4 regions of the Mesorhizobium sp. NPDC059054 genome follow, and region 1 is predicted to be linked to each of the others. Evidence: riboswitches for the same ligand, from Rfam matches in the RefSeq annotation. Region 1 holds a riboswitch; each other region holds the start of a gene.
The links. Region 1 has a riboswitch for cobalamin ahead of bluB (5,6-dimethylbenzimidazole synthase). Riboswitches for the same ligand answer to the same signal wherever they lie in the genome.
Positions count from the first base shown of each region.

Region 1 (7,580 bases):
CGTCCAGCTCGGCCAGTCATAGTGGGTGGCTGCGAGCAGGGCGATGAAGGCGATGACGGAGATGATCGTCGTGGGAGCCGCCACGGCGGTCTGACCGAGCCGGTCGATCCATCGCGAGATTTGCGGGGCGGCAAAAGCGTTGGTCAAGGCGAAGGTGGCTGATACCGCACCCGCCAGCCAATATTCGCCGCGTGCCTGGGAGAGCATCGCGACAATGCCGATGGGCGCCATGGCGATAGGCAGCCGGGCAATGAAGGCCGCGGCGGCGAAGCCCTTGGCTCCGGGGACTCTGAAGATTTCACCATAAGGATTGCGCATGGGAGCACTCCTGGAAATTTGAGGGTGCGCCACTTACATACGTGGCGTATGCGAATGAGATAATTGCATACGTCTCGTATGTCAATTAATATACGGCGCGTATGTAAAAAAATATACGCGACGTATGTAGAAAGCGAAGCGGCAAAAGGAAAAAACGATGAGGACTGCCCACAAACCTCGTAGCGAGATGATTGCCGAAACGCGGGCAAAGCTGATCGCGGCTGCGCGCCGGGCGTTTGCGACGGTCGGTTATGCGAACGCGTCGATGGATGATTTCACCGCGGAGGCAGGGCTGACGCGGGGCGCTCTTTATCACCATTTCGGCGACAAGAAGGGGCTGTTCGAGGCCGTCGTCGCCCAGATCGACACTGAGATGTGCACGCGCCTCAATGCCATCTCGGCCAAAGCCAAGACACGCTGGCAAGGCTTCCTGGACGAGAACATCGGCTATGTGGAAATGGCGCTGGACCCGGAAGTCCAGCGCATCGTCCTGCGCGACGGCCCGGCTGTACTCGGCGACCCGGCGCTTTGGCCCAATGCCAATAACTGTATCTCGTCCCTAACAAGGAACCTTGCTGCCTTGAAAGAGGAGGGGGTTGTCCGCGAGATGGATCCGGAAGCCATGGCTCGGCTGATCAGCGGTGCCTCGCTCTATGCCGCGCAGTGGGTTGCCAATTCCGACGATCCTGGCGCGACCTCTATCAAGGCGATCAAGGCCTTCCGCGCGCTCATGGAAGGCTTGCTGGCGGACGACAAGGTTTCCGCCTGAACTCTTTTACCCTTGGCTGGCACTGGCCGCAGCTTTGAGGGCATCTTCGCCGACGCCAGAATAGGTCTCGCTCATGATGAGGTCTGAGAGCGGCAGGCGTGATGCCCAGCCTTTGCGTTCGAGATCTGGCCCTGCTGCGAATTCCGAGACATGGCCGACGCAAAGATAGGCGACGGGCACGACATGATCGGGAATGCCGAGCAACTGTTTGAGCGCGTCGGCGTCGAGGATGCTCACCCAGCCAACTCCGATCCCTTCGGCCCGCGCGGCGAGCCAGAAATTCTGTACGGCGCAGACCGTGCTGAAGAGATCCATCTGTGGGTTGTGCCACCGGCCGAGCGGCGAGCCTTCGCTGCGCCGCCGATCGCAGGTGATGCATAGGTTGAGCGCGCTTTCGCAGATGCCCTCCAGCCTGAGCTTACGGTAGAGAGCCTGCCGTTCCTCTGCGATATGAGGCAGTTCCTGGGATCGGGCAGTCAGGAAAAGGTCACGCACGGCTTCGCGTCGTGCCTGATCCCGAATGACGATGAAGTTCCAGGGCTGCATGAAACCGACCGATGGGGCGTGGTGCGCAGCAGTAAGCAGGCGGGCAAGCACCGCGTCGTCTATCGGATCTGGCTGGAAATGGCTGCGTACGTCGCGGCGCGTGAAGATGGCGCGGTAAATGGCTTCGCGTTCAAAGTCGCCGAAGGCATGGCAGGTATGGTTGCGGACGGCGTCCATCGCGTTCCCCTTGCGATCGAAACAGCATCTCCGCCCGTCCATGCGGATGACCATTCCTGCCTGGCCGGTCTTCTGGCTTGGGCTCATCCCGCTTGCCGGCGCCTTCCCGTCCTACTTGCGGACAGTGGCTCTTGCCGAGCGGTCCCCCTTACAGCGTTGGGCACGCCACGGATTTTCACCGTGTTCCCGATTCTCCCGCCTCGTGGCAGGCACCTGACAGTGCGGCGAACATAGCCCGGTTCGAGAGCAAAGGCAGCCCTGATCCCGACGTCGGATGCCGTCTTTTCCCCAACAGGCTGGCGCAATTCCAGCAAAAGTGCGCAGCGGTTTTGCGTCCGGAATTGCGTTAAAACAAAAAATTGGAGCGTTTCCGTATTTCCGTGAAAAACGGAAATGCTCCAATGCTTGTCGCGTGGCCATCATCGCCATTGCTGATAAGGTGGCTCCATGACGACCCGCCTTTACACGCATCCGATTTTCCTGGAACACATCACGCCCGCCGGCCATCCGGAGCGGCCGGACAGGCTGCGTGCCATCGAGCGGGTTCTGGATGACGAGGCCTTCGTCGCTCTCGATCGGCGCGAGGCGCCGATGGGCGACGAAGCGACCATTCTCTATTGTCACCCGAAGGATTTCGTCGAGCGCGTGCGCAAGGCAATCCCGAAAGACGGCATTGCCGTCATCGATTCCGACACGGTAGCGAGCCCAAAAAGCTGGCAAGCGGCGCTGACCGCCATCGGCGCGGCCAATGTGGCTGTCGACGATGTCTTTGCCGGCCAGGCCGACAACGTCTTCGTGGCGGCACGCCCGCCGGGGCATCACGCCGAGAAAACCACGGCCATGGGGTTTTGCCTGTTCAACACGGCGGCCATAGCCGCACGCTACGCGCAGGAGAGGCACGGCGCCGAGCGTGTCGCCATCGTCGACTGGGATGTGCATCACGGCAACGGTACGCAGGACATCTTCTGGGACGATCCATCGGTGCTCTATTGTTCCACGCACCAGATGCCGCTTTATCCGGGCACGGGCGCCAAAAGCGAGACCGGTGCCGGCAACATCGTCAACGCGCCGCTGGCCCCGGCGACAGGCAGCGACATCTTTCGCGAGGCGTTCAACACACGTGTGCTGCCGGCGATTGATTCTTTCGCGCCAGACCTGATCATCATCTCGGCCGGCTTTGATGCGCACCACCGCGATCCGCTGGCCGAGATCAATCTTGTCGAGGACGATTTCGACTGGGCGACCGGGCAGTTGATGGATCGCGCCCGCCGCCATAGTTCAAACAGGCTGGTCAGCCTGCTGGAAGGCGGTTACGACCTGCACGGATTGGCATTTTCGGTCGCAGCGCATGTCGGCCGCCTGATGAAAGGATGAGCCATGGCTGAGGAAGCGAACGAAGACGTCAAGGCGATGAGCTTCGAACAAGCGTTGGACGCGCTGGAGAAGATCGTCGATGACCTGGAGCGCGGCGACGTGCCGCTCGACCAGTCGATCCGTATTTACGAGCGCGGCGAGGCGCTGAAAGCGCATTGCGACCGCCTGCTCAAGGCGGCCGAGGACAAGGTGGAAAAGATCAGGCTCGCCCGCGACGGCAAGCCGGTCGCCACCGAACCACTGGATGGGGAATAAGGGCCGCGAGGCCCCTGGAGCGTTTCCGGTTTTCCGAAACGCGGAAACGCTCTAACTTTTGTTTTCGCGCAATTCAGGACGGTAAACTGCTACGCACCTTTCCTGGAATTGCTCCAACCGGAACGAGGGACAAAGCCGGACATACCAAACGGGAGAAATATCCATGTGTCGCAACATCAAGCCGCTCTTCAACTTCGAACCGTCGGCGACGGATGCCGAAATTCATGAGGCGGCGCTGCAGTTCGTGCGCAAGATCAGTGGCTCCAACAAGCCCTCCATGCGTAACAAGGACGTTTTCGACCACGCGGTGCGCACCATCGCCCATGCCGCGCATGACCTGCTTGTCGCGCTCGAAACCACTCAGCCGCCACGCAACCGCGAGGAGGTGGCGGCAAAAGCTCGCGCCAAATCGGCCCTGCGGTTTGGACCCAAGCCGGTAGCTACCCAATAGTCTTGTGAGAGCTGATCGGCCAGGCGTGCCGAAATCCGCAGGCCGCGGCATTGAACCATTGCTTCGTGAATTGAGGTGATCGGTGAACGGATCGTCGCCGCATCGCCGGTTTGCCGGAGGGGAACGGAGGTATAACTTCCGATCTGCAAATCATCAGCAGATGGAGCAGTCCGATGAGCTTCTTTCCCGGAAACGATCCCGAACCCGGTGACGCCTTTTCCTGCGACGCCATCGAGTTGATGGTGGTCGCCAACGCCAAGGACATCGGCGGGTTCGAGGTGCGTCGCGCGTTGCCAACCGCCAGGCGCCGGCTGGTTGGTCCCTTCATCTTCTTCGATCGCATGGGACCGGCCATCCTGCGTGCCGGCAAGGCGCTGGACGTACGCCCGCACCCGCATATCGGTTTGTCCACTGTCACCTACCTGTTCGACGGCAGGATCAGGCACCGCGATTCGCTCGGCACCGAGATGGTGATTTCACCGGGCGACGTGAATTTGATGACAGCCGGTCGTGGCATTGTTCATTCCGAGCGCACGCCGGAAGAATTGCGCGGCGCACCGATGTCGATGTCCGGGCTGCAGACGTGGATCGCGCTGCCAGACAGGCAGGAAGAAATGACGCCGGTCTTCGAAAATACCGCGAGCGCCGAACTGCCGGAGTTCAGCGCCGATGGCGTTTCGGGCCGTCTCATCATCGGTGAGTTGGAAGGCCGCCGCGCGCCGGTGACCACCTATCACGATACGCTTTATGCCGACATCCGGCTGGAGCCCGGCGCGAAGTACCGCATTGCAGCCGAAGCCGAAGAGCGCGCCATCTATGTGCTCGACGGGCTTGTCACCATTTCCGGCGACAGTTTTCCCGAGAATCGCCTTCTGGTGTTTCGTCCCGGCGACGAAATAGTCGTTTCATCGGAATCGGGTGCGCATTTCATGCTGTTTGGCGGCGCTTCGCTGGGGTCTCCACGTTACATCTGGTGGAATTTCGTTTCTTCGTCGAAAGAACGCATTGAACAGGCCAAGCAGGAATGGAGGACCGGTCGCTTCGACATCGTTCCGGGCGATGAAAAGGAATTCATTCCACTGCCCGACAAATGAACGTGTCATTGCGGCACATTTACTTTCCGTGGTCGGAGGCCTATTCGATTTTTTGAATATTCTTGAACGCGAGCTTGAACGGGCCAGCCATTGATCGCCAGACCCCAGACGCCGCTTCTCGACAAGGTCCGTATTCCCGCGGATTTGAAGAAGCTTTCCGAAAGCGACTTGCCGCAGCTCGCGGAAGAGTTGCGCACCGAACTGGTCGACGCCGTCTCGCAGACGGGCGGGCATCTCGGCGCAGGTCTCGGCGTGGTCGAGCTGACGGTGGCGCTGCACTATGTTTTCGACACGCCGGACGACAGGATCATTTGGGATGTCGGCCACCAGGCCTATCCGCATAAGATCCTGACAGGCAGGCGCGACCGCATCCGCACACTGCGCCAGGAGAACGGGCTTTCCGGTTTCACCAGGCGGACCGAGAGCGAATACGATCCGTTCGGCGCCGCTCATTCCTCCACCTCCATCTCGGCCGGTCTCGGCATGGCCGTGGCGCGCGATCTTTCCGGCGGCAAGAACAATGTCATCGCCGTGATCGGCGATGGCGCGATGTCGGCTGGCATGGCCTTCGAGGCATTGAACAACGCTGGGGCACTTGATGCGCGCCTCATCGTCATCCTCAACGACAACGATATGTCGATCGCTCCGCCGACCGGCGCCATGAGCGCCTATCTGGCTCGACTCGGCTCGGGCAAGGCCTATCTTGGCCTGCGCGATTTCGGCAAGAAACTGACGTCCTACCTCGGCAAGCGCGCCGACCGCGCCATCACCCGCGCCGTCGAGCATGCAAGGGGCTATGTCACCGGCGGCACGCTGTTCGAGGAGCTCGGTTTCTTCCATATCGGCCCGATCGATGGCCACAATCTCGAGCATCTCATCCCGGTGCTGAAGAATGTGCGCGACAACGGCAAGGGCCCGGTCCTGATCCATGTCGTGACGCAAAAGGGCAAGGGCTACGCGCCTGCCGAGGCGGCCGCCGACAAATATCATGGCGTCAACCGGTTCGACGTCATCACCGGCGCGCAGGCGAAAGCCCCAGCCAATGCTCCGACCTACACCAATGTCTTTGCCGAAAGCCTGATCCGCGAAGCCTGCGAGGATGACCGTATCGTCGCCGTCACCGCCGCCATGCCGACCGGCACCGGGCTCGATCTGTTCGGCGAAGTGTTCCCGAACCGCACTTTTGATGTCGGTATCGCCGAACAGCATGCGGTGACCTTTGCGGCGGGCCTCGCGACAGAAGGCTATAAGCCGTTCGCGGCGATCTACTCGACCTTCTTGCAGCGCGCCTACGATCAGGTCGTGCACGACGTCGCCATCCAGAAGCTGCCGGTGCGTTTTCCGATCGACCGCGCCGGCTACGTCGGTGCCGACGGTGCAACCCATTGCGGCGCGTTCGACACCACCTTCCTTGCCTCGCTGCCAGACTTCGTCGTCATGGCGGCAAGCGACGAGGTCGAACTGCGCCATATGGTGCGCACCGCCGCCGAGTACGACGAGGGGCCGATCTCCTTCCGTTATCCGCGCGGCAACGGTGTCGGTATCGATATGCCCGAGCGCGGTTCGCCGCTGGAGATCGGCAAGGGCCGCATCGTGCGCGAAGGCACCAAGGTGGCGCTGCTGTCCTTCGGTACGCGCCTGCAGGACTGCCTCGCGGCAGCCGATGAACTGAGCGCGGCCGGTCTCTCGACGACCGTGGCCGATGCGCGTTTCGCCAAGCCGCTCGACCATGACCTCATCCGCCGTCTGGCCCGTTCGCACGAGATCCTGGTGACCGTGGAGGAGGGCGCCATCGGCGGTTTTGCCACGCAGGTGCTGCATTTCCTCGCCCATGAGGGCCTGCTGGAGAGCGGGCTCAAGGTGCGCCCGCTGGTCCTGCCGGATGCTTTCACCGACCACGCCAAGCCGGAGAAGATGTATGCCGATGCCGGACTCGATGCGAACGGCATCGTGCGTACGGTGTTTGCAGCACTAGGCCATGTGGCCAGCGCGCAGCGCGCCTGAGTCAAAACATCAACAACTTGAATCAGCCTGTGAGCGGCTTGAATCGCCGTCTCAACATGCGGAATCTCTTTGTCGAGAAGCCCTGTTAACCTATTGTTCAGATTGCTTTTTGGCGCTTCGCTTACCTTCTCTCTTGCCCCTTTCTCAACGGCGCACTGCTAGGAAAATCCCAGGCAGGGAGAACAACAATGAGAGCGCTTCTGTTCAGCGCAACCAGCATGCTTTTGCTGGCTGGCCGGGTAACGGCCGAACCGCAATATGACCGCGTTCTCGAACAGGCAGCGATCGACATCGTGGCGGCCAACATCGGGACATTGCGCGGTGGCTTCGCATACAATCAGGTACCGCAGATGATTGTCGCGCAGGAAGGGCCGCGGCCGCGCCGGGCACCTGCCGATGGGCTGGTGCCTGCTGTCGAACGCCCGCCGGCCAGCCAGCTTTTCTAGGGCAAGGCCTCTATCAGTCCCGACTTGCCTTCGGGCGCGGCTTTCGCCAATGAAGGCAGATGCGTTCCCACCAGCCAGCCAATCAGCGCCAGCGGCTCGACGATCTGCTCGTCGTGCGTGGCCTGTTCGCCAGCCGCTCGCGCGCC
Region 1 is NZ_JBHYHV010000001.1:452,764-460,343, forward strand. It holds gene ACFWXH_RS02170 (MFS transporter) at 1-318, opposite strand, end outside; gene ACFWXH_RS02175 (TetR/AcrR family transcriptional regulator) at 476-1,087, shown strand; gene bluB (5,6-dimethylbenzimidazole synthase) at 1,094-1,810, opposite strand; cobalamin riboswitch at 1,855-2,042, opposite strand; gene ACFWXH_RS02185 (histone deacetylase family protein) at 2,258-3,184, shown strand; gene ACFWXH_RS02190 (exodeoxyribonuclease VII small subunit) at 3,188-3,439, shown strand; gene ACFWXH_RS02195 (DUF2277 domain-containing protein) at 3,603-3,890, shown strand; gene ACFWXH_RS02200 (pirin family protein) at 4,064-4,984, shown strand; gene dxs (1-deoxy-D-xylulose-5-phosphate synthase) at 5,075-6,988, shown strand; gene ACFWXH_RS02210 (hypothetical protein) at 7,177-7,434, shown strand; gene ACFWXH_RS02215 (TlyA family RNA methyltransferase) at 7,494-7,580, shown strand, end outside.

Region 2 (7,580 bases), on a different contig from region 1:
CCGATGCTCATCCATCGCTTCGCGCGCAGATGGGTTTACACGGCTGGCGCGCTGCTGCTTGCCATCGGCTCGCTCTTCTTCGTCACCCATTCGCTGCCGGGCCAGATCATCGGCATGCTCTGCCGGGTGATGGGGGCGAGCGCGCTGTCGATCACGCTCAACCTCTACATCATGGACCATATCCGCAAGACCGACCTGATGCAGGCCGAATCCTTGCGCATGGCGTGGTCGATGATCGCCTGGACGAGCGGGCCCACGCTCGGCATCTTCCTCTATACGCGCTACGGCATCTATGCCGCGCACGGAGCGGTTGCCGTCTTCGCGCTCTGTCTGCTTGCGCTGTTCTGGTACTACCGGTTGGGCGACAATCCGATGATCGTGCCCGGCAAAAGCCGACCCATCAATCCGTTCGCCAATATCGGGCGCTTCGTCAGCCAGCCGAGGTTGAGGCTCGCCTGGCTCATCGCCTTCGGCCGGTCCTGCTACTGGACCACCTTCTTCGTCTACGGCCCGCTGTTCATGGTCATTACCGGCCAGGGCGAACTCGCCGGCGGCTTGCTGGTCTCGGCCGGCAACGCTCTTCTGTTCGCAGCGATTTACTGGGGCAGGGCAGGCAAGCGTTATGGCGCGCGCAACGTGATGACGCTTGCCTTCATCGGGATGGCGATATCGCTCTGGTTGGCTGGCGCCATTGGCGAACTCATTCCGCTCGCCACCGCCGGGCTGCTGCTGGTCGGTGCCCTGTTCACCATCGCGCTCGACGCCATCGGCTCCACCGCCTTCATGCGATCGGTGCGTGCCTATGAGCGGTCGCAGATGGCTGCGGTCTATCGCACCTATCTCGACTTCTCGGAACTGACGCCGCCGCTGGTCTATTCCGTGGTGCTGACGTTCTTCGGGTTGGGATCCGTTTTCGCCACACTGGGCTGCCTTGCTGCCGTCTGTGCGCTTGTCACCTGGCGATATCTGCCAAAGTCGATGTAACGACCGCCTGCCGCAATGACGCTTCCGCATCCGTAGATGGCGGAATTTGGTTTGCCGGACGCTGCGATTCTTTCTATAGTCCGCCTGTCGTCGGTCCCTTCGGGACCAAGAGGGAATACGGTGGGGAAGGGGAAATCCATCCGAAGCCGTGGCTGCCCCCGCAACTGTGAGCGGTAGTCCTCTCCAATGCCACTGAGGTTTGCCTCGGGAAGGTGGGGAAGGGCGCTGATCCGCAAGCCAGGAGACCTGCCGGCGACAGCAATGACGGTAATGCCCTCGGGTGGAGGGCGAAAGGACAGACCATGAATACCGCTTCCGTTTCTCTCGGCGCCTCGGCCTCCTCGCAGTCGCGTTTCCTGCAGCTGGCACTTGCCGGTCTGCTCGGCATTTTCGTCATCGGCTTCACTGGCTTCTCGCATATCGAAGCCGTCCACAACGCTGCCCACGACGCGCGCCACTCGATGGCGTTCCCCTGCCACTAACCAGGGGGAACCCGTCATGTCTGTTTTTCGCAACGTCGTGTTCGTCGCGGCGATCGCGGGTCTATTGGCCGGCATTGTTCTCGCTTGCCTGCAGGCCTACGCAACCGTTCCGCTGATCCTGAAGGCGGAAGTCTATGAGCAGGCCGCGGGCGGCCACGAACATGCGGCCGCGCCTGCGGCACCCGCAGCCGATGCCGGCACCAATGCGATGAGCTCGGCGCCGGCTCCTACCGCCGCTCCGGCCGAGGAAGAGGAAGGCTGGGCGCCTGCCGATGGCGTCGAACGCTTCTCCTTCAACGTGCTCTCCAACGTCGTCACCGGCATCGGTTTCGCGTTGATCCTTGTTGCGTTCTCGGAATTCGCCGGCGGCATCGGCAATTGGCGCCAGGGTGTGTTCTGGGGGCTTGCCGGCTTTGCAGTCTTTACGCTGGCACCGGGTCTCGGCCTGCCGCCGGAGCTGCCGGCGATGCCGGCTGCCGAACTGCTGCCCCGGCAGGTCTGGTGGATTTCCACCGTCGCTGCCACGGCCATCGGTCTGGCGTTGATCGCCTTCCGCCGCTCATTGCCGCTGACGGTGCTCGCCATCGTGCTGATTGTCGCGCCGCATGTCGTGGGCGCGCCGCAGCCGGAGAGCTATGACACGCCGATCCCGGAAGGACTGCATCACCAGTTCGTCGTGGCGGTCACGCTGACCAACCTGGTGTTCTGGGTTGTGCTGGGCGTTGTCGTCGGCGTCGTGCGCGGTCGTTTCACCGGGCAGTCGGCGAGCCTTCGCGACAGCTTTGCCTGATCGCCTGACCTTGGTTATCGGCGGTGCGCGCTCGGGCAAGAGCGCGCATGCCGAAAAGCTGGTTACGGCGCTGCCGGCGCCGTGGACCTATATCGCGACCGCCCAAGCTTATGACGATGAGATGCGCGAACGCATCGCGCATCATCGTGCTCGGCGTGGCGAAGGCTGGGAAACGGTGGATGCGCCACTCGACCTCGTCGGGGCGTTGGAGCGCTTGCCCAAAGGGCGTCCGGTGCTGGTCGATTGCCTCACGCTCTGGCTCACCAATCACATGCTGGCTGAGCATGACGTGGAGGCCGAATGCGCGAAGCTGAAGGCCGCACTGTCGAAACCACGCGGCCCGTGGTTCGTGGTGTCCAATGAGGTCGGCCTTGGCATCGTGCCGGACAATGCGCTGGCACGCCGCTTCCGTGACGCCGCCGGGCGTCTCAACCAGCAGGTCGCAGCGGTCGCCGACAGTGTGGTGCTGACCGTTGCCGGCCTGCCGCTCAAGGTGAAATGACATGACCGGAATCAATGAGAGCGAAGCCGAGCGCCATCGTGCCAAGATGGCCAAGCGCAAGGCGGTGCAGGATGCCGAGGTGGCGCAAAAGACGATCGAGAAAGGGCTGCTCATCGTCAATACCGGGCCTGGCAAGGGTAAGACCACGGCGGCCTTCGGACTGGCGCTGCGCATGCTGGGCTACGGCCGGCGTGTCGGTGTCGTGCAGTTCATAAAGGGCAAGTGGCATACCGGCGAGAAGGACGCTTTCAAGGCCTTCGGCGATCAACTGGTGTGGTATTCAATGGGCGAAGGCTTCACCTGGGAAACACAGGACCTGAAGCGAGACATCGCCGCTGCCGAAGCTGCCTGGGTCAAGGTGGAAGAGCTGATGGCAGACCCTTCAATCAGCCTGCTGGTGCTGGACGAACTCAACATCGCGCTGCGCTATGATTATCTGGATATCGACCGTGTCGTGACTGTGCTGAAGGGGCGGCGCGATGATCTGCATGTCGTCGTTACCGGTCGCAATGCCAAGCCGGCGCTCACCGAAGCTGCCGATCTCGTCACCGAGATGGGGGCGACCAAGCATCATTTTTCCGCCGGCGTGAAAGCGCAGCAGGGAATAGAATTTTAGCGCATCGGCCCGAAAATCGGAATCGATTTTCGGAAAGCACGATGTGCAGCTTAAAAGTGTTAGAGCGTCCTTTGCGCGTCCGAACGGACGCGCGGCGCTCTAAAGGCTACCAGATCATCAGCGCGATCGCGCCGAGCAGTACGATGAGCAGCATGTCAGCGGTCCAGTAAAGCCTCAGCGCCTGGCGGATATCGGCGCTGGTGACGCCGACGCGGCCGCCTTCTCCCATGTAGCGGCCTTCCACCAGGACACCGCCGTAGGAACGTGGGCCGGCAAGCGCCAGGCCCAGAGCGCCGGCCATCGCGGCCTCCGGCCAGCCGGCATTGGGCGAGCGATGAAAACGGGCGTCGCGCCGCATGGCGCGCCAGGACTCGGCCGGATCAGCGCCCTTGACGAAAAACGCGGCGGCGACGATCAGCAGGCCGGTCAGGCGCGAGGCGGGCAGATTGATGAGGTCGTCGAAGCGCGCCGCTGCCCAGCCGAAAGCCTCGTGGCGCTCGGTGCGGTGGCCGATCATGGAATCGGCGGTGTTGGCGGCCTTGTAGGCGGCACCACCGGCCAATCCGCCGACGCCAAGCCAGAAGGCGGGGGCGACGATGCCGTCCGAGAAATTCTCGGCCAGGCTCTCGATGGCGGCACGCCCGACAGCGGCTTCATCGAGTTTTTCCGGGTCGCGGCCGACGATCATCGAGACCGCCTTACGCCCGGCAACGAGACCGCCGCTGTCGAGGGCGTCAGCCACTGCTTCGACATGGCTGGCGAGGCTCTTCTGCGACAGAAGCGAGCTTCCGAGCAGTGCGACGGCAACAATGCCGAGCGGCAGGGCAAGCAGGGCCGATTCGGCGAGCCGAGCGATCGTTGCGGGCACGACAACGATGACCAGCAGCGCAAACAGGCCGGCCATGCGACGCGCCGCGTCGCTGTCGGCGGCGCGGTTGAGCCCGCGATCGAGACAGGATATCAGGGCGCCGATCCACGTCACCGGATGGCCGATGGCGCGAAACAGCCGGTCCGGATAGCCGAGCCGAGCTTCGATCAGCAGCGATAGAAAGGCGGTCAGGGCGGACATGCGGCTTCCAGGCGAGGCAATTGCGGCAGTTGATCACGGCGGAAGTCTTGGCCGGGCGCGGGCACTGTTTCCTGACGCACCGGAACCGTTCGTCGATCTCTCGACCGGGATCAATCCGCACTCCTATCCACTTTTCGATCCGCCCGCCACCGCCTTCACCCGGCTGCCGGAAGCAGCACGGCTTTCCGAATTGCTGGCGGTTGCTGCGGCTGCCTATGGCGCGCAGTCGGCCGGGAACGTGGTCGCGGCGCCGGGCACCCAGATACTCTTGCCGCGGGTCGCCTCGCTGGTGAGGGCAGGCCGCGCGCTGGTGCTGTCGCCAACCTATGCCGAACACGCCCGGGCAGCCGCCATTGCCGGCCACGTCGTTTCCGAAACGACGGATTTCGATGCGCTGGCCGAGGCGGACCTCGCCATCGTGGTCAATCCCAACAATCCGGACGGGCGCGTCGTTTCGCGCGAGCGGCTGCTTAACCTTGCAGATCGCATGAAGGCAAAGGGTGGTCTGCTCGTGGTCGACGAAGCCTTCATGGATGTCGGCCCGCGCGAGGCGAGTCTCGCTGCCGACGCCGGGCATGGCGGGTTGGTGGTCCTGCGTTCCTTCGGCAAGTTCTTCGGGCTTGCCGGCGTGCGGCTCGGCTTCACGCTGACGGAGCGCGCGACGGCCGCACAGCTCAACAGCCAGCTTGGCCCCTGGGCCGTGGCGGGGCCGACACTGGAGTACGGCATCCGCGCGCTTGGCGACATCGCGTGGCAAGAGGCGATGCGGCGGCAATTGACGAAGGACGCCGCCCGGCTCGATGCATTGTTTGCCGGCCGAGGCGTGCCGGTGGCTGGCGGCACTTCATTGTTCCGCTATCTGGACTTCGGCAACGCGTCAGGCCTGTTCAACGCGCTCGGGCGGGAGGGTATCCTGCTGCGCCATTTCGCGGAACGTCCCGGCACGCTGCGTTCCGGTCTGCCTGGTTCGGAAGAGGAGTGGCAACGGCTGGACGCCGCTCTTGCAGGCTGGGCCGCGAAGGATGATGGTTCCCAAAACAGGATCCGCGCATGATCATCGTCTGTCCGCTCTCCAAGGTCGAAGCCACTGTCGATCGTGCCGGTGCTGAGCGGCTGCTGTCCTTGCTGGCGGCAGGCACCGATATGGTGCGCCCCTTTGCCATCCGGCCGGAGAACCATCTGCATCTGGTCATGCACGATATCGCAGAGGCGCAGGAAGGCATGACCTTGCCCGGCGAGGAGCATGTGCGCGCTTTGCTTGGCTTCGCGCATGACTGGGACCGGTCGCGACCGCTGGTGGTCAATTGCTATGCTGGCATCAGCCGTTCGACGGCTTCGGCCTACATCATCGCGGCTGCTCTCGCTCCCAAGCGTGACGAGATGGAGCTGGCGAAGACATTGCGTTGGCTTTCGCCTTCGGCCACACCCAATCCACGCCTTGTCGCGGTGGCAGACCACATCCTCGGCCGCGATGGCCGCATGGTCGCGGCCATTGCTTCGATCGGTCGCGGTGCCGATGCTTACGAGGGCGTGCCGTTCGAGCTTGAGATCGAGTGAAGTGCTCGGCCTCACAGAACCCAATCGCTCAATTTCGCCTCACGCACGTCCTTCAGCAGTGCGATGAATCCGTCGGCCTGATGCTCGGCGGTCAATCGGCCCTTTTCGGCGGTGGCAATCGAAGCATCGCCCACCACACCGTTGGGGTTCAAATCACTTGCGATCCAGGCATAGGCGTGGGTGCCGGTCTGGCGCAGCAGTGAAAACGCCTTCTCTGCCTTGGCGACGTTGGAAACGAAGTTCTCAGCCTCGTCCATGGCGACCAGGTCCGGGCGAAAATGCAGCATCAGCGAGGTTTCGACATCGCCGCCATGGATGCCGTGGCGATCCTCGAGTTCCGTATACATGCCGGCGGGGCGGCCGAAGCGCTGCCAGCTCGTCTTCACGGCTAGCATTTTTTCGCGCACGCGCAGTTCGCGCGTGACGATGCCCATGATCTCTTCATTGCCGCCGTGCGAGTTGACGACGACGAGTTTCTTCAACCCGGCGCGCGCGATGGAAAGGCCCAGTTCGGTCCAGGCTTCGATCAGCGTCGAGGGCGGCAAGGTGAGCGTTCCCGGTGCATGCACATGTTCGTTGGATTTGCCGACGGCCTGCACAGGCAGGATACGGATGTCGAGGTCGGCAGGCAGGCGCTCGATCACCGTCTCCAGCATGCCGTTCATGATGCTGGTGTCGGTCGACACCGGCAGATGCGGGCCGTGCTGCTCGATCGCCGCCACCGGCAATACCGTGATCGTCGTTTCCGGGTCTATGGAAGCATATTCCGTGGTGCGGAAATCGCCCCACCACACGCGTCTTTTCGTCGTCACATCAGTCTCCGGATTGTGGGCAGCCCATTCGGGCTTGTCTATCACAAGGAAAGGGCGCGGGCTGCTCACCCTGCCGCAATCACCTCCACCTCGACCTTGAATTCCGGTCGCGCGAAACCGCCGACGATCATCAGCGTGGACGCCGGTGCCGGGTCCGCAAAGGTGCGGTCGCGCACGGCCATATAAGGCCTGAGATAAGCGCGATCGGTGACATAGGCGTTGATGCGCACGACATCCTTCAGGCTGAGGCCGGCCTCAGCCAATACGGCAGCGATGTTCTTGAAGCAGAGCTCGGTCTGTTCCTCGACCCCTTCGGGGATGTTGTCATCGGCGGTGATTGCGACCTGGCCGGCGCACAGGATGAGCCGCTTGCCGGCAGGGACTTCGACGCCATGGCTATAGCGGGCGAAAGGCGGCTTGATCGATTTGGGCATCAGATAGCGGAACATCGCGGTCTCCATTCGAGGCAGCGAAACTAGGCCCGCTTGAGGTTGCGATTCAAGCACTGCTTGCGCGGTGCAAACATTACTTTGATCGTGAACTACTCATGGACAGCTGCCTGGAAAGTGGGCACGATGACGAACGAAGCTGCAGGGCAGGGAATACTCATCGCAATGTTCTTCCGGAAATGCGCGGCGGGTGTTGTGGCACGGCCTTTGCTTTGTCGGTCGATAGTGATGCTGTGCTCCGGGTGAGCGAAGGGGAGAGGAAATCGATGACGAAGATCTTGGCCAAGGCCACTGTGGCGGCCGCGGTGTTGTTCGGCGG
Region 2 is NZ_JBHYHV010000002.1:646,565-654,144, forward strand. It holds gene ACFWXH_RS10855 (MFS transporter) at 1-984, shown strand, start outside; cobalamin riboswitch at 1,059-1,253, shown strand; gene ACFWXH_RS10860 (CbtB-domain containing protein) at 1,287-1,466, shown strand; gene ACFWXH_RS10865 (CbtA family protein) at 1,483-2,256, shown strand; gene cobU (bifunctional adenosylcobinamide kinase/adenosylcobinamide-phosphate guanylyltransferase) at 2,249-2,758, shown strand; gene cobO (cob(I)yrinic acid a,c-diamide adenosyltransferase) at 2,760-3,374, shown strand; gene cbiB (adenosylcobinamide-phosphate synthase CbiB) at 3,481-4,443, opposite strand; gene cobD (threonine-phosphate decarboxylase CobD) at 4,442-5,497, shown strand; gene ACFWXH_RS10890 (tyrosine phosphatase family protein) at 5,494-6,000, shown strand; gene ACFWXH_RS10895 (creatininase family protein) at 6,012-6,812, opposite strand; gene ACFWXH_RS10900 (RidA family protein) at 6,878-7,261, opposite strand.
Region 2: another riboswitch for cobalamin. It lies ahead of ACFWXH_RS10860 (CbtB-domain containing protein); the one in region 1 lies ahead of bluB (5,6-dimethylbenzimidazole synthase).

Region 3 (7,580 bases), on a different contig from region 1:
CGAAAAAGGTGTCAGCGCTTCCCGGCATTTTTCCAGGAACACCGCCTCGTGTTCGCGCTTCATGGTCGCCAGCTCCGGCGAGCCGACAAGGGCTGCAACCACGCCGGGGATCTCGCGACCCTGCTCCAGCACGCAGTCGACATAGGAGGAAGCGATCACCGAGGCGCGTCCGTCGAGCGTGGGTTCGCTCGCTGCCAGAGCGGCATCGATCACCTGGTTCTGGCGCGCGTCGAACTCCTGATAGAGCGCCGCCAGCAGAGCCGAGCGCGTAGCGAAGTGATCGTAGACCACTGGCTTGGTCACCGCCGCCTGCTCCGCAAGCCAACCAAGCGTCAGCGCCTCTGTGCCTTCCTCGCGCGCAATGCGCCAGGCCACATCGAGAAGCTGCCGATGCCGCTCTTCCCGCAACAGACGCTGGCGGCGTGGAGGCGCAGATGGATTTTTCACGCGATCGCTTGACATCACTATATACCAAAAGTAACTTACTAAAAGTATATAAGCCTAAATCCTTCGCTGCAACATCCCAGGAGCCTTGTCATGCACGCGCTCATCGTCGTCGCGCATCCCGATCCCAATTCGCTCACCCACGTGATTGCCAACAGTGTCGGCGAGGGCGTCGCCGCTTCCGGGCCCGGCAACAGTTTTGAAATCGCCGATCTGGCTGCCGAGGGTTTCGATCCGAACTTCAACAAATCCGACATCGCCACCTTTCAAGGCCAAGCGCCGGCTGCCAACGATGTCGCGGCTGAGCAGGCGCGTATCGATCGCGCGGACACACTGGTGCTGGTCTATCCGGTCTATTGGTGGTCGATGCCCGGGCTGCTCAAGGGCTGGATCGATCGCGTGTTCATGAATGGCTGGGCTTACGACGAGCCGCCGGGTGGCAAGCTGACGAAGAAGCTGCAACGGCTGAACGTACATCTGGTGGCGATCGGCGGCGCCAGTCAGCGCACCTATGCCAGGCACGGTTATTTCGGTGCCATGAAGACCCAGATCGACCACGGCATATTCGACTACTGCGGCGCCAGAGTGGTCACCTCCGAACTGCTGCTCTTTCCGGAAGCGCAGGATCCCGCGCAACTTCCTGCCCAGGCTCGCGCCATCGGCTGCAGGCTGTTCCTGAAACAGCAGCGCGCCGCGGCGTAGAATTCTTCGCCGCATGGGATCTTCAGGAGGAAGCTCCCATGCGGCAGCCAACATCGACAACCCTGCTGAACGGAACCGTTGCTCTCCTCGAACACATGCTGCTTGCCTTCCGGCTATGTTATGTTACAACGTAACAATTCAGCAGTGACCTTCCACGAATTTGGTCACTCCTCCTCAAGACGAACCACGCCCGGGTTCGTCCCCACCAAAGCCTCTGGAAAACAGTCATGCCCACGCACAATCGAAGGCGTCTTCCCGTAACCGTCCTTTCCGGCTTTCTCGGCGCCGGCAAGACCACGCTTCTCAACCACATCCTGCACAATCGCGACGGCCGCCGGGTCGCTGTCATCGTCAACGATATGAGTGAGGTCAACATCGACGCCGCGCTGGTGCGCGACGGCGGCGCCAACCTGTCGCGCACCGATGAACAGCTGGTCGAGATGACCAATGGCTGCATCTGCTGCACACTGCGCGACGATCTGTTGGCTGAAGTGCGTCGTCTCGCCGTACAGGACAGGTTCGACTACCTGCTGATCGAATCGACAGGCATTTCGGAGCCGCTGCCCGTCGCCTCGACTTTCGAATTCCGTGACGAGGCCGGCGCCAGCCTCTCCGATGTCTCCCGCCTCGACACCATGGTGACGGTTGTCGATGCCGCGAACCTGCTGCGGAACTATTCCTCATCGGATTTCCTGCGCGACCGCGGTGAAGCGCTGGGCACGTCCGACGAGCGCGTGCTCGTCGATCTTCTGGTCGAGCAGATCGAGTTTGCCGATGTCATCGTGCTCAACAAGGTTTCGGACACGCCCGCAGAAGATCTCGATCTGGCACGCAGGATCATACGCTCGCTCAACCCGCAGGTTGAGCTCATCGAAACGGATTTCGGCCGCGTGCCGCTCGACAAGGTGCTCGACACTGGACGATTCGATTTCGAGAAGGCCGAACAACATCCGCTCTGGTTCAAGGAACTGAATGGCTTCAAGGATCACGTTCCCGAAACCGAGGAATACGGCATCCGTTCCTTCGTCTATCGCGAACGTCGCCCTTTCGATCCGGCAAGGTTGAAGAGGTTCATCGGCCAGCCTTGGCCAGGAGTGGTGCGCGCCAAGGGTTTCTTCTGGCTGGCCACGCGTCCAAACCACGTCGGCGAATTGAGCCAGGCCGGCGCGCTGGTGCGGACCGGCAGGCGCGGGCTCTGGTGGGCAGCGGTTCCCCGCAACCGTTGGCCCGACAACCCGTCATGGCAAGAGGCGATGGAACCCTATCTCGATCCGATGTGGGGCGACCGCCGGCAGGAACTGGTCTTCATCGGCTGCGATCCGATGAACGAAAACCGCATTCGCGCCGAACTGGATGCCTGCCTGGTGGATGAGCCCGTCTTCGCACCGGAACTGTGGCGTGACCTGCACGACCCGTTTCCGAGCTGGAGCGGGCAAGCGGCATGATCGTCAAATCCTTGCTCGCCCTGTTCAAGGGGCGCCATCATGCCTGCGACTGCCATCCGCGGCTTGCCCGCTACGTCCCGCCGGCCGAGCGGCACACCGCGACGAGCCAGGTCCTCGGCAAAGAATCGCCATTGCCAGGCGATGGCGGTCACAATAGGGTTCGCGGCGATGGTGCTCCGAATCGAAAGGTTCGGGGTGAAAAGGGAATACGGTGAAGTTCGCAAGAACCAAGACCGTGGCTGCCCCCGCAACTGTAAGCGGTAGCAAAGTCCGAAGACGCCACTGGCCAAGCGCCGGGAAGGCAGGACAGCGCAACGATCCGCGAGCCAGGAGACCTGCCATCGCAGCGAGTTGACCGGACGGGGTGTGCCGGGAGGACGCTACAAGGGCGGCCCTGCCGTCATTTTGGCCATCCTTCCGCACCTGATCGAATGAGGGATCGGTTGGAAGGTTTTGCCGTTTTTCGCCGCTATGATGCGTCGCACCTAGACTGCCTGCCGCGCCCGCGGAGGGTTCTTTCGTGAGCGGCGTTGTCCTGCAAGCGCGCGGCCTTTGCTGTCGGCCCGAAACAGGCGTCACGCTCGTCGAAGACGTCAGCCTTGATGTCCGCGCCGGCGAAAGGCTTGCCATCATCGGTCCGAACGGCGCCGGCAAGTCGACGCTGCTGCGCATGCTGTGCGGCATGCTCAAGCCAAGCAGCGGCCTGGTCAGCCTCGACGGCGAATCGCTCGACCGGCTGCCGACAGCAGAGCGGGCACGCCGTATCGCCGTGGTCGGCCAATCCGACCAGCCTGATGTACAGCTTGCCGTCAGCGACTATGTCGGACTTGGCCGCATCCCGCACAGAGGGCTTCGTCGCCGCAGCGACGACCGCGATGTGGTGCTCGACGCGCTGGAGCGAACCGGCCTGCTCGCCATGCGGGAGCGTCGCATGGGTTCGCTTTCTGGCGGTGAGCGCCAGCGTGCGCAGCTGGCACGCGCGATCGCGCAGCAGCCGCATGTGCTATTTCTCGATGAGCCGACAAACCATCTCGACCCCCGCGCTCGCGGCGAATTGCTCGAATTCGTCGCCAGGCTGGGCATCGCTGTCGTCACGGTGCTGCACGATCTGCCGCTGGTTGCGCCCTTCGCCACTCATGTCGCGGTGATGAGCAAGGCGCGCCTCGTCGCGCTCGGCACCCCGCGTGAGACGCTGACGGCGGCGCTGGTGCGCGAGGTCTTTGCCATCGATGTGCTGAGACTTCCTCACCCGGACGAGCAGGACCGCGAACTGACGGTCTTCGACGTTCCGATCCGCCTCTCCCGCTGAATCAATTTCCCCAACGGAGCCGCCATGAAACGCCTCGCCCTTTGCCCAAGCAGACTTGCGTGGCTTCGCCAACGCTTCGTCAGCTTGACTTTTTATTTTGTCGCAGGTTCCTATCGTAAAAGCGTGAGACGCTTTTGCGGAACCTGCTTGGCCGCCACGCTTCTTTCATCAACTGCCTTTGCCTTCCCGGTCACTGTCGAGAGCTGCGGCATTCCGCTGACCTTCGACGCCGCACCGAAACGTGCGGTGATCAACGATCTCAACATGTCGGAAATGGCCTTCGCGCTGGGCTTACAACCCGAGATCGTCGGCCTGACCGGCATCACCGGCTGGTACAAGGTGGATGACGCGTTCAAGAAAGCGCAGGGCTCGATCCCGGAACTTGCACCGAAATATCCGACACTGGAGAACCTGCTGGCGGTCGAGCCCGACTTCTTCTTTGCCGGTTGGTATTACGGCATGAAACCCGGTGGCGACGTGACGCCCGACATTCTGGCTCCGCACGGCATCAAGACGCTGGTGCTCAGCGAGAGCTGCGTCCATCTCGACAAGAACCGGCCAGCAGCTTCGATGGATCTCCTGTTCGGCGACGTCGAGAAACTCGGCAAGATCTTCGGCAAGGAGACCGAGGCCAACACCCTTGTCGCCGGATGGAAGGAAAGGCTCGCCGCCATCACCGCCAAGGTCGGCGCCCGCAGCGGCACACGCGTGTTCCTCTATGATTCCGGCGAGGACAAACCCTTCACGGCGGGCAAATTCGCGATCCCGAGTGCGATGATCGAAGCGGCGGGCGGCAAGAACATCATGGACGACCTGGAAACCAATTGGGGCAATACCGATTGGGAAACGGTTGCGACCAGAAACCCGGAATTCCTGATCCTGCTCGACTACCAGGACGAGGCGGGCTACCGGAAACTGCTGAACTTCCTCAAGCAGCACCCGGCGATGAAAGAAACGGATGCGGTGAAGAACGAGCGTTTCGTTGCTCTTCGCTACGCGGAATTGACGCCTGGCCCGGCCAACATAGAAGCCATCGACAAGATCGCGAAGGCAATGCACCCAGAGGCTTTCTGAACGTGCCCAGCGGGTCGTACGGTCTGGCCATCGGCACGGGTCTGGCGCTCGTCGTGTTGCTGGCGCTGCTGTCCATCGCCTATGGCTCGACCGTCATTGCGCTCGGCGACGTGATCGCAGCGCTTGCGCATGCCGTCGGCTTGGACGCCGGGAGCGTTACAGCGCCGGTGGAGAAGATCATCGTCGACCTCAGGCTACCCCGCGCCATTCTCGCCATCTGCGTCGGCGCCGGCCTTGCCGTCGTCGGCGCGCTTCTGCAGACAGTGACGCGCAACGATCTCGCCGATCCATTTCTGTTCGGCCTTTCCTCGGGCGCTGCCGCCGGCGCGGTTTCAGTCATCACGGTTTTCGGCGACCGTCTTGGCGTATGGACGCTTCCGATCGCAGCGTTTGTCGGCGGCATCCTCTCCGCCGTCGTGGTGCTTCTGCTCGTCGCCCGCATTCGCGGCCAGGGACCCGAGCGGCTGATCCTTGCCGGCCTTGCCGTATCTTTCCTGTTCACGGCGCTGACCAACTATCTGGTTTTTGCCGGAGATCAGCGAGCAGCCCATTCGGTGCTGTTCTGGACCATGGGCGGGCTGGGTCTCGCCCGCTGGGGCAATATCGGCCTGGCCCTCGCCGGCGCCGCCGTCATCCTTGCCTTCACGCTGCGCTATCATCGCTGGCTCGACGCGTTCCTGGCTGGCGAAACCACCGCCGAAAGCCTCGGCGTTCCGGTGGCGCGCTTCCGGACACTGACATTCCTTGCCGCGGCGCTCGCGACAGCAATCCTGGTTTCCGTCGCCGGCGTCATCGGTTTCGTGGGACTGATGATCCCGCATGTCGCGCGCCGCTTCGCCGGCCCGCTGCATCTGCGGCTGGCCATCGTCTGCGCTGTCTTTGGCGCTGTGCTGCTGCTTGCCAGCGATCTTCTGGCGCGCACGCTGCTGCCGCCACAGGAACTGCCGATCGGCATCATCACCAGCTCGATCGGCGCCTTGTTCGTGGTGGCCACCCTGCTGCGCAAACGGTTCTGAGCCGGGGCCTATTCCGTCGATCCGGAATAGCGCCACACTTGTTACTCACACTGTTCGGCTTCCGAAGCCACACTGTCCGACGACAGTAAGCGATGAACCGCGAAGGTCATCGCGCTTCGACCTCGAGGCGCGAGACTTCGCCCGGAAGAGGAGAACAGAACTCATGACCGATAAACGCGACGATATCCTGGCCGCCATGCACAAGCCGCCGGTGGTTACGCCCGAGGCGTGGGAACAGGCGCGCCAGCAACTGCTCGTGAAGGAAAAGGCCCATACGCATGCCCGCGATGCGCTGGCTGCCGAGCGCCGCCGTATGCCTTGGGTAGAAGTGACCAAGGATTATGTGTTCGAGACCCCGAACGGCCGGGCGAGCCTTCTTGACCTGTTCGACGGTCGCCGCCAGCTGATCATCTACCGTGCCTTCTTCGAGCCCGGCGTATATGGCTGGCCAGAGCACGCCTGTCGGGGCTGCTCCATGGTGGCCGACCAGGTCGCCCATGTATCCCATCTCAATGCGCGCGATACGACACTGGTCTTCGCGTCACGCGCGCCACAGCCGGACATCGAGCGCGTGAAGACGCGGATGGGATGGGATCGCATCCCCTGGGTCACAATCGTCGACAGTTTCGACGCCGATTTCGGCGTGGACGAGTGGCACGGCCACAACGTGTTCCTGCGTGATGGCGATCGCATCTTCCGCACCTATTTCATCGCCGACCGCGCCGACGAACAGATGGGCGGCACCTGGAATTACCTCGACATCACGCCGCTCGGCCGCCAGGAGGCCTGGGAGGATTCGCCTGAAGGCTATCCGCAGACGCCGACCTACAAATGGTGGAACTGGAACGACAGCTACGTTTCCGAAGCCGAACCCGATAAAGGGTGGGTCGAGATTTCCGACGCCGGCGAAGAGGCGATGCGTGCCAAACCAACGAGTGCGAAGCCATGAGCCGCTCCTGCTGCTCCATCTGGTCCGACGAGGAGGCACCTCGCCGGACCAGCGCCCGCTCAGCTATCGACGGAGCGAATGCCGCCAGCGATGCAGCCGTGCCTGCGGCCAACGACGCACCCGCGCTGATGGCGTCAGACTGGCTGGCGTTGGCGGCGTCGCCGACATTTGCGGCCATGGCATTGCTGACCGGCGTCATGGGCGGGCCAGCGGAGATGTGCTCGTCCACGATGGGCATGCCGCTCGGCGGTATGATGGTGATGTATCTCCTGATGAGCGCCTTTCATCTGACCCCGTGGCTGAGGCTGGTGCGGACCGCTATTTGACGAAATGGCCACGGCGGAGGTTGCATCCGGCGTGGCCATGAGTGCCTAATTCGTGCATGGATGAAGGCTGTGGCGTCATAAGCCACTTCAATCCTTCCCATCAGTCGATGCGGTCAGAGCTGTCGCGCGATTGCCGCCTTGTCGATGATCGACCAGACCCTTTCGATCCGCGTTCCGGCGAACTCGTAAAACACGTTCTCTTCGAACTGGACACGCTTGCCGTTGACGGGCAGGTCAAACAGGATGCCGACCGGGGTGCAGTCGAAGCGCAGGCGGCTGGCGATGCGGGGAGGGTCGCCGATCAGCAACTCGATC
Region 3 is NZ_JBHYHV010000003.1:724,868-732,447, forward strand. It holds gene ACFWXH_RS16860 (TetR/AcrR family transcriptional regulator) at 1-462, opposite strand, end outside; gene ACFWXH_RS16865 (NAD(P)H-dependent oxidoreductase) at 538-1,146, shown strand; gene zigA (zinc metallochaperone GTPase ZigA) at 1,374-2,591, shown strand; cobalamin riboswitch at 2,744-2,949, shown strand; gene ACFWXH_RS16875 (ABC transporter ATP-binding protein) at 3,112-3,900, shown strand; gene ACFWXH_RS16880 (ABC transporter substrate-binding protein) at 4,048-4,974, shown strand; gene ACFWXH_RS16885 (FecCD family ABC transporter permease) at 4,977-5,990, shown strand; gene ACFWXH_RS16890 (DUF899 domain-containing protein) at 6,154-6,939, shown strand; gene ACFWXH_RS16895 (hypothetical protein) at 6,936-7,265, shown strand; gene ACFWXH_RS16900 (ester cyclase) at 7,379-7,580, opposite strand, start outside.
Region 3: another riboswitch for cobalamin. It lies ahead of ACFWXH_RS16875 (ABC transporter ATP-binding protein); the one in region 1 lies ahead of bluB (5,6-dimethylbenzimidazole synthase).

Region 4 (7,580 bases), on a different contig from region 1:
CGAGGATTTCCGGTTTCTCCGCAACCTCCGCCAAGCGCTTGCCGGCATTTCCAGCAAGGTCGGCGCGGCGGTGATCCTGTCGATTGTCTCAGGCCTGCTGTGGCTGTTGTGGAATGGAGTTCAGGCGCTGCTGCCGCCAAAATGACCTCCGCATTTTGTGCTCCGACTTGCAAGCGCTTAGGATTTTTCAGATCGCAATATTGCAGCCATGTTACGGAAACTGGTCGTGCTGATCGCCATGAAACAGCGGGCTATCGCGGCACACAGAACATGTCGAAATGCGGCCAACGCTCCATGTCCGCGGCATTGAGCAACTGCCCCTTCAACTCGGCGTATGGCCATGAACGGTGGCAGTCGTAGCCAAGCTCGTTCAGGAAATCGAGAAATGCGGTTCTCTGTTCGATCGATGTGCGTTTGTAGACCTCGCACAGGATGAAGGGCCTCACCGAGACGATCAATTCGCGCATCGTTTCAAGCACGGCATGGTCGTTGCCTTCGGCGTCTGTCTTGATCAGACGGATTCGGGACAGCCAATCGGGGCTGGTGGCGCGCAGTTCGGCAAGTACATTACGTCCCTCGACTTCGAGCGGGTACATATGACCATGGGCAAGCCGGCCGAAGCGATCGAGGTCACCGCCATTGCAGTAACCGGGATCACTGTAGTTGAAGACCAGCTTTGTCGGCTGCCCGGTCGCGGCAAAATGCATGATCTCGATCGGCGCCGCCTGCCGGTTTAGCGAGGCATTGGCCTCCAGAACCGGCCAGAGGTATCGGTTGGGCTCCACGGCAAAGACCTTGCCGCCCGACCCGACGGCCAGCGCATAAAGCACGCTCGTGTCGCCGACATGCGCGCCGATATCGATGACGGCATCGCCCGGCGAAAGATATTTTCTCAATTCGTCGATCGCGCCCTGACCGATATCCGGCGCACTGCATTTGGGATGCAGCCAAACGGCAAACCGCACCAACTCCCTGTTCGTCAGTTCGAACTCTTTTATGGTGTAACCATAGGTTTTCGGGCCTTTGCGAAAGCCAAGCGCGGCAAGCACATCCCTGAGTTTCACGACAGGCCCTCGCCAGTACCTGCCCTTCAATCGCACCAAGCTTGTCGAAGCTCAACAGCTTTCGCAGACGGCTCAGGATCGCGTGGATCTTGACGGACGGTTAGCCATCACTCGCGTCAAATCGCCTACACCGTCCATGACGGCATTGATGGTTACCTGCGCCCTCCCTAAACTATTTGGACTGCAGCGTGAGTCCATCGCCATGTCCGAGCAGGAAGCGAACCATCGCGAACGCGAGCACCGGCAACGGGTGCTCAAAGGGGCGACGATCATCACCAGCATCCACAATTCGGAAATCGCCTGCGTCGTGCGCAACCAGCATACCGGCGGCGCCGAACTCAAGGTGGCCGCCGATGCCATCATTCCCGAACGGTTCAGCCTTTATGTGCCTGTCGACGGTGTTGCCTACGAGGCCCTGGTGCGCTGGCGCCGCAACGACCGTGTCGGCGTGCAGTTCACCGGTACGGGACCGAAGCCCCGCTTCCACTACGGCTGAGCCTGACCATTCGTTACGGTGCTCCATTCTTGCCGTGCTTTCGCTTGTCCTGACCAAGGCATGCTGAGAGCCCTTCCGGGGAGCAAGTTGCCGTTTGCGGACATCGGGCGAATCTCAAGAGGCCTTGGTTGACGCTGCGCACTGCTGTGGTTAGCTTCGGATTCGGAATTGGTTCCGCCGGAAGGCGGATGAAAAGGGAACACGGTGCGGCCGAGCAATCGGTCAAAGCCGCGACTGCCCCCGCAACTGTAACCGTTGAGCCTTCTTCCACGATGCCACTGGCCGCCTCGCGCGACCGGGAAGGCGGAAAAGGGCGATGACACGGAAGTCAGGAGACCTGCCTGTTCCAGTCACCCATGCTTGATCACGAGGGGTGGTCAGGCGCGGTCGTCCGTGGCGGTGACACGTGAAGTGTTGCCGCATGCCGGAACGGCCAGGGGTGAGATGCGACTGTCCGCCAACCTGCCCCCAGCCAAGTCCGTCTGCGGTTCGAAATGAACCTCGCGGCGCTGTTGCGCCGTTGATCCTTTTGGGGACGGAAGTGAAGAAAACTCCATTGCTTGCCGGCGCTGTCACGCTGGCTTTCATAAGCCATGTTGTCGCTCAAGACGACAGCATTCCCGGCAACGCCACGATGCTCGATCGCATCGTGATCACGACACCGCTCAGGCGCGCGACCACTCTGGCGCGCTCGACCTCATCGGTGACGGTGATCGATCGCCAGAGCATCGAACATTCGGCCGCGCCAGACCTGCCGTCTCTGCTCAAATCCTATACCGGCGTTTCGATCGTTTCCTATGGCGGCCAGGGCGCTTCGACCAATCTCTACCTGCGCGGCATGTCGGCCAGCCAGACGCTGGTGCTGGTCAACGGCGTGAGGGCAAGCTCCGTCACCACCGGTACAGCCTCGCTCGGCAACATCCCGCTCGATTCGATCGAGCGCATCGAGATCGCCAAGGGTGCGCATTCCGCGCAATACGGCTCCGACGCCATGGGCGGCGGCGTCAACATCATCACCAAACAGGGCGGCCCCTGCGCCGACGGCCGCAACAGCTGCGGCTCGGTCACGGCCGGCGTCAGCCATCCGTGGGGCGGCACCTTGTCCGGCAATGTGCGGGGCCAGAGCGCAAGCGGCGTCGACTATTCGCTCGGCGGCAGCCTGATCGGCACGCGCGGCTACGACTTCACGCTGCCAACCGCTTTCGGTCACGAGCCGGACGATGACGGTTTCCTGCTCGGCTCGATCAATGCCTCGCTGTCCAGGCAGTTCGACTGGGGCCGGATCTATGGCGATGCCTTGATCGCCCGCAGCCGCGGCCAGTATGACGCCTCCTTTCCGCTCGCCGACGAGGTCGACACGACAAGCTTTGCCGGCAAACTCGGCACCGAGATCAAACACTCCGCGGACTGGTCCTCGACTGTCGAACTGTCGAGTTCGGTCGATCGCTCACGCAATTTCCGCGATGGCATCGTCGGCGACGACCGCTTCAATTCCAGCCGCTACGGTCTCTTTGCTTCGACACAAAAGAACTTCGACACCGGCGCCGTTTCACATGTGCTGACCGGCGGCGCTGAAATCTATCGCGAGCAGGTCGATTCGACCGTCGATTTCGACGTGACGGCGCGCACGCTGACGGCGGTGTTCAGCCAGTATTCGCTTTCCTACGAGGCACTCACCGTCGACAGCGGCATTCGCTACGACCACAATGGACAGTTCGGCGGCGCCACCACCTACAATGTCGGCGCAAGCTACGAGATCCTGCCTGACCTCACACTGCGCTCATCCTATACCACCGGCTTCCGGGCGCCGAGTTTCAACGAACTTTATTATCCGAACTACTCCAATCCAAATCTCAAGCCGGAGAAGTCCAAGTCCTATGAGGTCGGGCTGAGCTGGCAGGCGGGCGCCGACACCAATCTCGATGTCGCCTTCTATCAAACCTGGCTGACCGACGCGATCGCCTCCAATCCGCCGACCTACCTGCCCTTCAACGTGGCCAAGGCGCGCATCACCGGTTTCGAGGCAGTCCTTGCGCATCGCTTCAGCACAGAATGGAGCGGCAAGGTGAGCGTCGATATCCGCGAACCGCTCAACCAGGACACCGGCAAATACATCCCCTATCGCGATCGCCTCAAGGCTGCGGCGGAAGTGACCTATAGTCCGACCGAGCAATTGGACCTGACGACACGCGTGCTTTACGGCGCGGCACGTTATGCCAATGCCGCCAACACGGTAAAGCTGCCCGACTATGTCACGGTGGATTTCACTGCACTTTATGCGCTGGACGCCGCATCGCAGGTGAAGTTCGCCGTCGAGAACCTGTTCGACGCGGACTATTCGACGGTCGCCGACTATCGCGCGCCCGGCCGCACTTTCAATCTGAGCTTCACCCGGACATTCTGAGGACCGGGAGATGGCAATGCAGGAAACCAGGGCAGCAAGATCGAGCGACGGGGCTTTCAAGAAGCCCGGTTGCTCCTGGCTGTTCATCACCCTGGCGGCCGTGTGTCTGGCGCCCGGCAGCGCAACGGCGGCAGAAACGCCGAAGCGCGTGGTCTCCATGAATGTCTGCACCGACCAGATGGCGATGCTGATTGCCGGGGACGACCAGCTCCATTCCGTCTCCTATCTCGCTACCGATCCGTCAACATCGGTGCTGGCCGAGGAGGCTCGGCGCTTCGCGGTCAATCATGGCCAGGCAGAAGAGATCTTCCTGATGCAGCCGGACCTCGTCCTTGCCGGCAGCTATACGACACGTGCGACCGTCGGCCTGCTCAGGCAACTCGGCATTCGCGTCGAAGAATTCCAGCCTGAAAACTCATTTGACGACGTGCGAGCAAGCCTGAGACGCATGGGCGATATCCTCGATCGGCGGGAGCGCGCAGACACTCTGGTGGCCGAGCTCGACCGCAAGCTTGCCGAGGCGAAGGCAAAGCCCCATCACAACATCACCATCGCGACCTACTACGCCAATTCCTATACATCAGGTGCCGGCACGCTGGTCGATGCCGTGGTGGCTGCATCCGGGCTGACCAATCTGGCCACGAAACTCGGCCTGTCCGGCACCCAGCAATTGCCGCTCGAGCTGCTTGTGATGGCCAAGCCGGACATGCTGGTCGACAGCGAGGCGCGCTACGCGACGCCGGCCCTGGCGCAGCAGACCTTCGTCCATCCTGCCTACAGGACACTCGCCCAAGAAACCGGGCGCGTTTCCGTGCCCGCTAAATATACCATCTGCGGCGCACCCTTTACGGCCACAGCGGTGGAGATGCTGACCGACGCGGCCACCAATCACTCAGTAAGCGGCCAGACAGGAGGCACGCAACCGTGACCGACACAGCCCGCTATCGCGCCCTGCTCGCCGTGCTCAGCCTATTGGTTGCCGTGCTCTTCGTGCTGTCGCTGACCATTGGCCCAGCGGCGATCGCTTTCGGCGACAGTATCAAGGCGCTGTTCTCCGGCAAGGCGGACGCCATCGCGCTGATCATGCGTGAGATTCGCCTGCCACGCGCGTTGCTCGGGCTGATGATCGGCGCGACACTCGGCCTGTCGGGTGCCGCGCTGCAAGGCTATCTGCGCAATCCGCTGGCTGAGCCCGGCCTGATCGGCGTCAGCGCCTCGGCGTCGCTTGGCGCCGTGCTTGCCATCTACAGCGGCCTGACGATCGCCTTCCCATTGGCGCTGCCGTTGTCGGCTCTGCTGGCAGCGATGATTGCCGTGCTCGTCGTGCAGGCGCTTGCCGGGCGGCGCGGCAACACACTCACCATCATCCTTGCCGGTGTCGCCGTCTCCAGCCTTGCCGGAGCCATGACCTCGCTGGCGCTCAACCTGTCGCCCAATCCCTTTGCCGCGCTCGAGATCATGTTCTGGATGCTCGGCTCGTTGACCGACCGTTCGATGACGCATGTATGGCTGGCCGCCCCCTTCATGCTTGTCGGCTGGGTGCTTCTGCTGATGCTCGGCCGCGCGCTCGATGCGCTGACGCTGGGGGCCGACACCGCCGCCTCGATGGGCATCGATATGCGCCGCGTGCAACAACTGGCCGTGCTCGGCACCGCTGCCTCGGTGGGTGCCGCAACCGCCGTCGCCGGCGCCATCGGCTTCGTCGGGCTCGTGGTGCCGCATCTGCTCAGGCCATTGGTCGGCGCGAGACCATCGCGGCTGTTGCCGGCCTCGGCGCTCGGTGGTGCCGCGGTGGTGCTGGCCGCCGACATACTGGTGCGCCTCATCGCACCCGGCCGGGATCTGAAGCTCGGCGTGCTGACGGCGATCGTCGGCGCACCGTTCTTCCTGTGGCTCGTCTATCGCGAACGGCGGAGGCTGGCATGAGCCTGCTTGCCGTTTCCAACCTTTCGGCCTCGCTCGGCCGGCGGCGCGTGCTGAGCGATGTGTCCTTCACCATCGGTCCTAGCGAGTTCGTCGGGTTGATCGGACCGAACGGTGCCGGAAAGTCGACCTTGCTGAAGGCGGCCCTCGGCCTCGTGGCATCACAAGGCGGAATTTCGATCGCCGGACGCGATGCAGCCATGATCAGTGCGCGTGAGCGGGCGAGCAACATCGCCTACGTCGCGCAGGAGCACGAAATCGCCTGGGCGATCCCGGTCGAAGCCGTCGTCGCGCTTGGACGCACGCCGCATCGGCCGGGTTTCGCCGCGGCGTCGTCGGCCGATCACACCGCAGTCGAACAGGCGATGCGACGCATGGAGGTCGACGCTTTCCGCGACCGTGCCGCCACCGACCTTTCGGGCGGTGAGAAGGCGCGCGTGCTGATTGCGCGCGCGCTTGCTCAGGAAACACCCTTGCTCCTGGCCGACGAGCCGACGGCGGGCCTCGATCCGTCGCACCAGATCACGTTGATGCGCCTGTTTGCCAGCCTGGCGAAACAGGGCCGCAGCGTCGTCGCTTCGCTGCACGACCTTGGCCTGGCAGCACGCTGGTGCAGCAGGCTCATTCTGATCGACCAGGGCCGGATTGTCGCAGACGGGCCACCCGACACCGTGCTGACAGTGGAAAGTCTTGGCAGCGTCTACGGCGTCGATGCCTATTTCGGCACCGCGGCCGGGCGTCCCGTCATCCAGCCGCTGGACCTGATCGCATCTCCTACCCAAGACAAACCGGAAGACAACCATGACCGAACTTGAGCCGCTGCTGCAGAAACACCTTGGTGACTGGCGGTCGGGCTGGAGCATGGGCTCCTTCGGCGCCATCGCTGAATTCCACCAGGACGCAGCCGAGCAGCCGGTGATCGACGAGCCGCTCGACCTGACCCGCGCAACCCGTCGTGGCGCTATCCGGCTGGAGCGCCGCCGCCTCGCCGGGGCGACAGCTGTCGCATATGAAACGCTGAGCCCGAAGCGCCACCGCTGGAGCCACGCGGTTGCGCTATGCCTGCCGGAAGCGCGTGCGCGGCGAGACGAGCACAAGGTGCTGACCGAGGTCGGCCCGGATGACGATGCCATCCGCGGCATCGACCGCACCGGCATCCTGTTCGACATGGGTCTCGGCCTGCCGCAATGCGATTTCTGCATCCGCACCAGCGATCCGAAACTGCTGGGTGAATTGCGCGCCAATCTCGGCCGTTCGCTTTTCGAGCCCGGCAATGGCGCGACCGTTGCCATCATGGCCGCGCATCCACATCGCGTGGCACTGACCGCGCTGGGTCGTGTCGAGGTTTACCAGAAGATCGGCGGCCCGGACACCGGCGGCGTTTCGCCGGCCGGACCCCATACGCACCTTTTGCCCAAGCTGCTCGCCAGCGGCCCACCCATTCGGCCAACACGCCGATACCGCAGGGCCTGCTGCCGCTTGCCTTCCTGCACCCGGGCAATCCGGTGATCGGTCCGATGGGCGAGGACCAGCCCTTCGACGTCGACCTGCACGACGCATTCCAGAGCCTGCTGACCCGTTACGGGACCGCGGAAGCGCGCATGGCAAAACAGGCGGTCAGTACGGCGCTCAACGCCGGCGTGGCGCCGCAAAGCTGGACGCCGCCTGTCAGCCGCGCCGCCAAGACGGCAGC
Region 4 is NZ_JBHYHV010000003.1:151,978-159,557, forward strand. It holds gene ACFWXH_RS14175 (hypothetical protein) at 1-145, shown strand, start outside; gene ACFWXH_RS14180 (FkbM family methyltransferase) at 252-1,064, opposite strand; gene ACFWXH_RS14185 (PilZ domain-containing protein) at 1,267-1,560, shown strand; cobalamin riboswitch at 1,713-1,920, shown strand; gene ACFWXH_RS14190 (TonB-dependent receptor domain-containing protein) at 2,195-3,964, shown strand; gene ACFWXH_RS14195 (ABC transporter substrate-binding protein) at 3,981-4,892, shown strand; gene ACFWXH_RS14200 (FecCD family ABC transporter permease) at 4,889-5,890, shown strand; gene ACFWXH_RS14205 (ABC transporter ATP-binding protein) at 5,887-6,702, shown strand; partial or broken gene ACFWXH_RS14210 (DUF6925 family protein) at 6,749-7,580, shown strand, end outside.
Region 4: another riboswitch for cobalamin. It lies ahead of ACFWXH_RS14190 (TonB-dependent receptor domain-containing protein); the one in region 1 lies ahead of bluB (5,6-dimethylbenzimidazole synthase).